2 linked regions of the Methylacidimicrobium sp. AP8 genome follow. The protein of the gene in region 1 binds, or shares a complex with, the protein of each later gene. Links are inferred from orthologs where the notes say so. Each region holds a gene or a part of one and is shown on either strand. Other genes may lie near its edges.

The links.
Region 2: the proteins of MTHMO_RS04170 (region 1) and uvrB are in contact, whole or in part, in a crystal structure (PDB 7EGT), measured with the Thermus thermophilus proteins. The link is inferred for Methylacidimicrobium sp. AP8 from one-to-one orthologs. Residues at the interface, in WP_096412145.1 of Thermus thermophilus: His654, Arg656, Phe657, Gln666, Asp668, Glu669, Lys680, Arg681, Leu682, Ser683, Lys685, Tyr686, Ala687; in WP_096411307.1 of Thermus thermophilus: Glu23, Leu25, Arg26, Asp27, Gly28, Glu29, Arg30, Phe31, Arg55, Glu326, Asp327, Phe328, Glu379, Ser382, Gln383, His398, Gly400, Arg401.

The regions. Positions count from the first base shown.
Region 1 is NZ_LR797830.1:925,941-929,138, reverse strand. What follows is about bases 1-2,887. They hold MTHMO_RS04170 (ATP-dependent helicase), read left to right. Parts: upstream 1-441; coding sequence 442-2,334; downstream 2,335-2,887. Other genes in these bases: dnaE (DNA polymerase III subunit alpha), read left to right, coding at 2,406-2,887; MTHMO_RS04175 (50S ribosomal protein L11 methyltransferase), read left to right, coding at 1-431. Also shown: more of dnaE, read left to right, coding at 2,888-3,198. UniProt on the Escherichia coli protein: A helicase with DNA-dependent ATPase activity. Unwinds DNA duplexes with 3'-5' polarity. Translocates on single-stranded DNA with 3'-5' polarity. Initiates unwinding more efficiently from a nicked substrate than double-stranded DNA.
Region 2 is NZ_LR797830.1:808,393-811,683, reverse strand. The notes cover bases 207-3,186. They hold uvrB (excinuclease ABC subunit UvrB), read right to left. Parts: upstream 2,766-3,186; coding sequence 648-2,765; downstream 207-647. Other genes in these bases: MTHMO_RS03620 (phosphoribosyltransferase), read right to left, coding at 2,871-3,186; MTHMO_RS03630 (hypothetical protein), read right to left, coding at 207-627. Also shown: more of MTHMO_RS03630, read right to left, coding at 1-206; more of MTHMO_RS03620, read right to left, coding at 3,187-3,291. UniProt on the Escherichia coli protein: The UvrABC repair system catalyzes the recognition and processing of DNA lesions. A damage recognition complex composed of 2 UvrA and 2 UvrB subunits scans DNA for abnormalities.

The sequences.
Region 1 (3,198 bases):
TCGGAACCGGAAGCGGCATCCTGGCCCTGGCCGCCCGCCGGCTGGGAGCGGCCCGCATCTGGGCCTTGGATACCGATCCGGCTGCCCTGGAAGTCGCCCGCCGGAACGAGAAAGCCAACTTCCCATCGAGCACCATCCGCTGGATCCAAGCCGATTTGGCCCGTTGGCACGCCCGTCCGCCCTTCGACCGGATCGTCGCCAACCTCTTTCTCATGCCGCTGCTCCAAAGAGCCGGCCGTCTGGCGGCCTGGCTTTCTCCCGACGGTATCCTCCTGGTCAGCGGCCTCCTCCGGGAACAGGCTCCGGAGCTGATTGCGGCTTTCGAAGCAAAGGGCCTCCGCCTGCAAGGGAAAAAACGGAAGGGCAAATGGATGATGCTCCGCTTCGGCGCCTCGCTTCATTGTCAATCGACCGAGCGCCCGTTAGCTTGATCGCCGGACCGTGATCGACTACGAAAAACTCCTCAACGAAGAGCAGCGCCAAGCGGTGACCGCGCCCCCGGGACCGATTCTGGTGGTGGCGGGGGCGGGCAGCGGGAAGACCCGGGCGCTCACCTACCGGGTCGCCTATCTTCTGGACAACGGTGTCGAGCCGTCCCGCATTCTGCTGGCCACCTTCACCAACAAGGCGGCCCGGCAGATGCTCGAACGGGTCGCCCAGCTGATTCCCCACGGGATCGAGGCGATCTGGGGCGGGACCTTCCACCACCTCGCCCACCGGATTCTGCGCCGTCATGCTTCCCTCGCCGGATACGATCCGAGCTTCACGATCCTCGACCGTTCCGACTCGGCGGAGCTTCTCTCCGAATGCTACGACGAGCTCAAGCTCGCCCGCTGCGGGCTTCGTTTCCCGCGGCGCGAAGGAGCGCTAGAGATCTTCGGGCTGGCCGCCAACCGGGAGATCCCGCTGGAGACCCTGATCGCCGAGGAGTTCCCCCACTTCTCCGAACAGACCGACCGGCTCGTCGAGCTTGCCCGCCTCTATCGAAGGCGGAAGCAGAAGGCTTCGGCGGTCGACTACGACGATCTGCTTTCGGAGACCGTCCGGCTGCTGCGGGAACAGGAGACGCTCCGCACCGAATACCAGGACCGCTTCCATCACATTCTGGTCGACGAGTACCAGGACACCAGCCGCCTGCAAGCCGACTTCATCCATCTCTTGGCCTCGGGCCACCGGCAGATCATGGCCGTCGGCGACGACGCGCAATCGATCTATTCCTGGCGCGGCGCCGACATCCGCAACATGCTTTCCTTCCCGGAGCGCTATCCCGGCTCCCGCACCCTCTACCTGCGGGCCAACTATCGCAGCACCCCGGAAATTCTTTCCCTGGCCAACGCGGCGATTGCGGCAAACCGCTTTCAGTTCCCGAAGGAGCTGGCCCCGGTGCGCAAAGGTTTGCGCCTCAAGCCCTTGGTCGTCTGCTGTCCGACGGCCAACGCCCAGGCTTCCTTCGTCGCTTCCCGGATCCAGGAACTGCACCGAGAAGGGATCCCTTGGGAAGAGATCGCGATCCTCTATCGCGCTCATTTCCATGCCCTCGAGATCCAGCTCGAGCTGACCCGGACGGGCATTCCCTTCGAAATCACCAGCGGTCTCCGCTTCTTCGAGCAGGCCCATTTGAAGGATGTTGCCGCCTTCCTGCGGCTGGCCGTCAATCCTCGCGACTCCGTTGCGTTTTCCCGAGTGGTCCGGATGTTTCCGGGCATCGGGGAGAAGACCGCCGGACGCCTTTGGGAAGAGTTTGCCCGCAAGGGCGATCTCGCCTCGGTCGTCCCGCCCAAGTCCTGCGGCACGGCATGGCAGGAGTGGGTCAAGCTCCACCGGGAGATCTCCTCGCCCGAGCTGCGATGCCGGCCCGGGGCGCAGATCGAGAAGGTGATCGAAACCTTCTACCGCACTTACCTCGAATCGCAGCATGCGGATGCCGCGCACCGGCTGGAAGACCTCTCTCAGCTCGTCTCCTTCGCCGCCGGATTCCCGGATACCGAAAGCCTGCTGACCCAGCTCACCCTCCTGACGAACACCGACCGCGCCGCCTCCCGGGAAGGGGTCCAGCTTTCCACCATTCACCAGGCCAAAGGCCTCGAGTGGCAGGCGGTCTTCGTGATCATGCTAGCCGACGGTCTCTTCCCTTCGGGCCGCTCGGCCGAATCCCTCATGGGGGAAGAAGAGGAACGCCGGCTTTTCTACGTGGCGACGACCCGTGCCCGGGACCGCCTCTTCCTCGTCTATCCGCGATACCGGGCGTCCCAATACGGCGAAAACTCGCTCCGCCCTTCCCGCTTTCTTGCGGAAATTCCCCGCGAGCTCTACACCGATCTCCGTCCCGGCTAGCCCGCCCATCGTTCGGCGAAAAAGCGCTTCGGCGATCGCCGTCCGATCGAGTACGTTGAAAAGGACGAGCCATGGCCTCTTCCGATTTTGTTCATCTCCACGTCCATTCCGACTACAGCCTGCTCGACGCCACCTGCCGGATCCCTGGGCTGGCGCTGGCCGCCCGCGAGGCGGGCATGCCGGCGGTCGCCTTGACGGACCATGGCAACCTATTCGGCGCCATCGAATTCTACAAGGCCTGCCGGTCGGCCGGGATCACGCCGATCCTCGGATACGAAGCCTATCTGGCTCGGGAGAGCCGCTTTTCCCGGAAGGGCGGCCGATCCGAAACGAGCCACTTGACCATCCTGGTCCGGAACGAGGAGGGATACCGCAACCTGCTCCGCCTGGCGACCTTCGCCTACTTGGAAGGCTTCTACTACAAGCCGCGCATCGACAAGGAGCTTCTGCGCGAGCACGGCAAAGGGCTGATCGGATTGAGCGGCTGCCTGAAGGGCGAGGTGGCGCAGCACCTGCTCGAGGGGGACCGCGACGGCGCCCGGCGCACGATCGAGACTCTCGCCGCCTGCTTCGAGCCCGGCTGTTTCTACCTCGAAATCCAAAACCACGGGCTTCCCGGGGAGGATATCGTCCGGGCAGGGCTCGCACAGCTCTCCCGCGAGACGGGCCATCCTCTCGTCGCCACCAACGACGTCCACTACCTCCGTAAGGAGGACGCCGCCGCCCACGACGCCCTCCTCTGCATCGGGACCGGCGCCCGCCTGACCGACAGCGATCGCAAGCGGTACGGCGCCGCCGAGTTCTACTTCAAGTCGGCCGAGGAGATGGCCTCGCTCTTCCCCGACCACCCCGAAGCCTTGGCCA
Region 2 (3,291 bases), 120 kb from region 1 along the record:
CAGGGCGGCGACGAATTTCCCCCGGGCAAGCTCCCGACGGACGGCGAGGAAAGAAAAGGCGTCTTCTCCGACCTCGAGCGTCTCGATCCCCCAGCGGCGCCGATAGGCCGAGCGCCACCGGGAGAGATCGTCGTCCGGCTCAGGAAAGGTGAGGATCACGGTCGGAAACCCCAGGCCCGAGAGGAGCACCCCTCCCAGCTCGAAGAAGCCGAGATGGCCCGTCAACAGGAGGGCTCCCTTCCCGCTCCGGTAAGCCGCCAGAAGCCCGTCGTAGCCGATCCGTTCCGCGATGAGCTCCCGCGCCCGGGCGGCGGATCGCGTCCCCAGGTAGAAGTAATCGCCCATCGTTTTGCCGAAGCGGAAATAGACCTTGCGGGAATCGGCCTTCCCGACGGATCGACCGCGGATCAGCCGCAAATTGCGGGCCACCACGGCCGCATGCCCGCCCCGGAGGAAGGCGAAGGCCAGGGCCGCACCGGCACCGAGGCCCCGCGCCGCCGATCTCGGGAGGAAGCGCGCCGCGAGCACACCGAGCGAAAACCAAAGCGATCGATAGAGAGGCCGGTGGATCTCCTCTCCGGATCGAGATCCGTTCCCTGCGCGTCGGGATGGAGGGCGATCCGCCATTCCTTTCCCCAAAGGGCGGCTCAAGCGGCCGAACCCGGCTTCCCGGAGCCGCCTCGATCCTTCCGCGGCCCGGCGAAGGAGGGACGCCGCTTCCGCTTGGGCCTACCCGTGCCCCCCCGCCTTCCCGAACCCGCGGGCCGGAGGGGAGCGACGCCGGATTGGCGGCGGAGCTCCTCGATTTGATCCCGAAGGAGCGCCGCCTTCTCGTAGTCGAGCGATGCCGCCGCTTCAACCATCTCCCGCTGGAGATCCCGGAGCACCTCTTCGAGATCGAATCGGGATTCGTCCCCGTGCAACCGCTCCACCGCCTGCGCCTCGGCGCGCAGCAGCCCTCGCAAGCTCTCCTGAACCCCGCGCTGGACGCTGCGGGGCGTGATCCCGTGAGCCTGATTGTAGGCGATCTGCTTGCTCCTCCGGTAGGCGGTCACCTCCAGCAGGTTTTCGATTGCTCGAGTCTTGCGCTCGGCATAGAGCAGCACGGTCCCATGAATATGGCGCGCAGCCCTTCCGGCGATCTGGATCAACGACTTGTCCGAACGCAGATAGCCCTCCTTGTCCGCGTCGAGAATCGCCACCAGCGAGACCTCCGGGAGATCGAGCCCCTCCCGGAGGAGGTTGATCCCGACAAGCACGTCGAAATCGCCCGCGCGGAGCCCGCGGAGGATCTCGACCCGTTCGATCGCGTCAAGCTCCGAATGGAGGTAGCGGACGCGCAGGCCGAGCTCGCGCAGATAGTCGGCTAGATCTTCCGCCGTCTGCTTCGTCAGCGTCAGCACCAGGGACCGCTCCTTTTCCGCACCCCTCTTGCGGATCTCTTCGATCACATCGTCGATCTGCCCTTGGAGCGGGCGGACTTCGACGACCGGGTCCAGGAGGCCGGTCGGCCGGATGATCTGCTCCACCACTTCTCCGCCGCAGAGGCCGAGCTCGTAGTCTCCCGGCGTCGCCGAAACGTAGAGCGTCTGACCGACCATCGAGGTGAATTCGGCGAAGCTCAGCGGGCGGTTGTCGAGCGCCGAGGGAAGGCGGAAGCCGTGCTCGACCAGTACCCGCTTCCGGGCCATATCCCCCGCATACATGCCCTGGATCTGCGGGATCGTGACGTGCGACTCGTCGATCACCGTCAGGAAATCCTTCGGGAAGAAATCCAGAAGCGTGTAGGGGCGCGAGCCGGGGGCGCGGCCGCTCAGGTGGCGGGAGTAGTTTTCGATCCCGCTGCAGAAACCGAGCTCCTCGAGGAGCTCTAGATCGTACGTCGTCCGCAGCCGCAGGCGCTGGGCTTCCAGCAGCTTCCCCTGGGATTCGAGCTCGGCCACCCGCTCCTCGAGCTCCTCCCGGATCGACTGGACCGCTTTCTTCATCTTCTCGTACGGGGTCACGAAGTGGCGGGCCGGGAAGATCATCTCTTTGCGCAGCCGGGTGAGCACGTTGCCGGTCAGCAGCTGAAATTCGCTGATCCGCTCGATCCGGTCTCCCAGGAACTCGATCCGCAGGCCTTCCTCCGCCGAGCGGTGGCAGACCTCGACCACGTCGCCCCGGACCCGAAACCGCCCTCGGGAGAGCGCCACGTCGTTTCGCTCGTACTGCATCTCGACCAAGCGCGCCAGAAGCTCCTCCCGGCGCAGTTCCATTCCCACCTCCAGGGCGAAGGCAAGCCCTTCGTAGTCTTCCGGAGAACCCAACCCGTAGATGCAGGAGACGCTGGCGACCACGATGACATCCCGGCGCGAGAGCAGGGAGATCGTCGTCGAAAGCCGCAACCGCTCGATCTCTTCGTTCACGCTCGAATCCTTTTCGATGTAGGTGTCGGTGCTCGGGATGTAGGCTTCCGGCTGGTAGTAATCGAAGTAAGAGACGAAATACTCCACGGCGGCCTCCGGGAAGAACTGCTTGAGCTCGCTGTAGAGCTGGGCGGCGAGCGTCTTGTTGTGCGAGATCACCAGGGCAGGCCGGTCGAGCCGCGCGATGACGCTGGCGACCGTGAAGGTCTTTCCCGATCCGGTCACCCCGAGGAGGGTCGTGTGCCGCTGCCCCTCTTGTATCCGGCGGACGATCGCCTCGATGGCCTGGGGCTGATCGCCGCAGGGAGCATACGGGGCGCGCAACCGGAAGAGACCCCCGGCCTTTTCCGTGCTCACCGGTCCGCCCCCCTTTCCTCTGGAGGCGGCTGCGGACGCCTCCTTCCCGCCTCCGCTGCTCTGGCGGCCGCCGCCTCGTGCAGCAGAGCGCAGACCTCGTCGTCCTCAACCTGAGAAAACTCCTCGTACCACTGTCCTACGCCGAAAAAGGATGCCGGCGTCAGCAGCACGAAGCACTCGTCGACAAGCCCGGTCATCTCCTCGACCACCGAGGGGGCGCGACGGGGCGGCCGCGATGACGGCCCGCGGGCCGAGCTTGCGGGCCGCCGCCACGGCCGCCCGCATCGTCGCCCCGGTCGCGATGCCGTCGTCGACGAAGATGGCGACCTTGCCTCCGATTGCAAGCGGCGGCAGCCCCTTGCGAAAGAGCGCCTCCCTCCTCTCCAGCTCCCGACGCTCCCTCTCCGCGACTTGCGCGATGGTTCGCTCGTCGATACCCAGGTATTCGATCACCGAAGGATTCAACACCATCGCGCCGCCGGTCGCGATCGCTCCCATCGCCAGCTCTTTCTGTCCGGGCACCCCG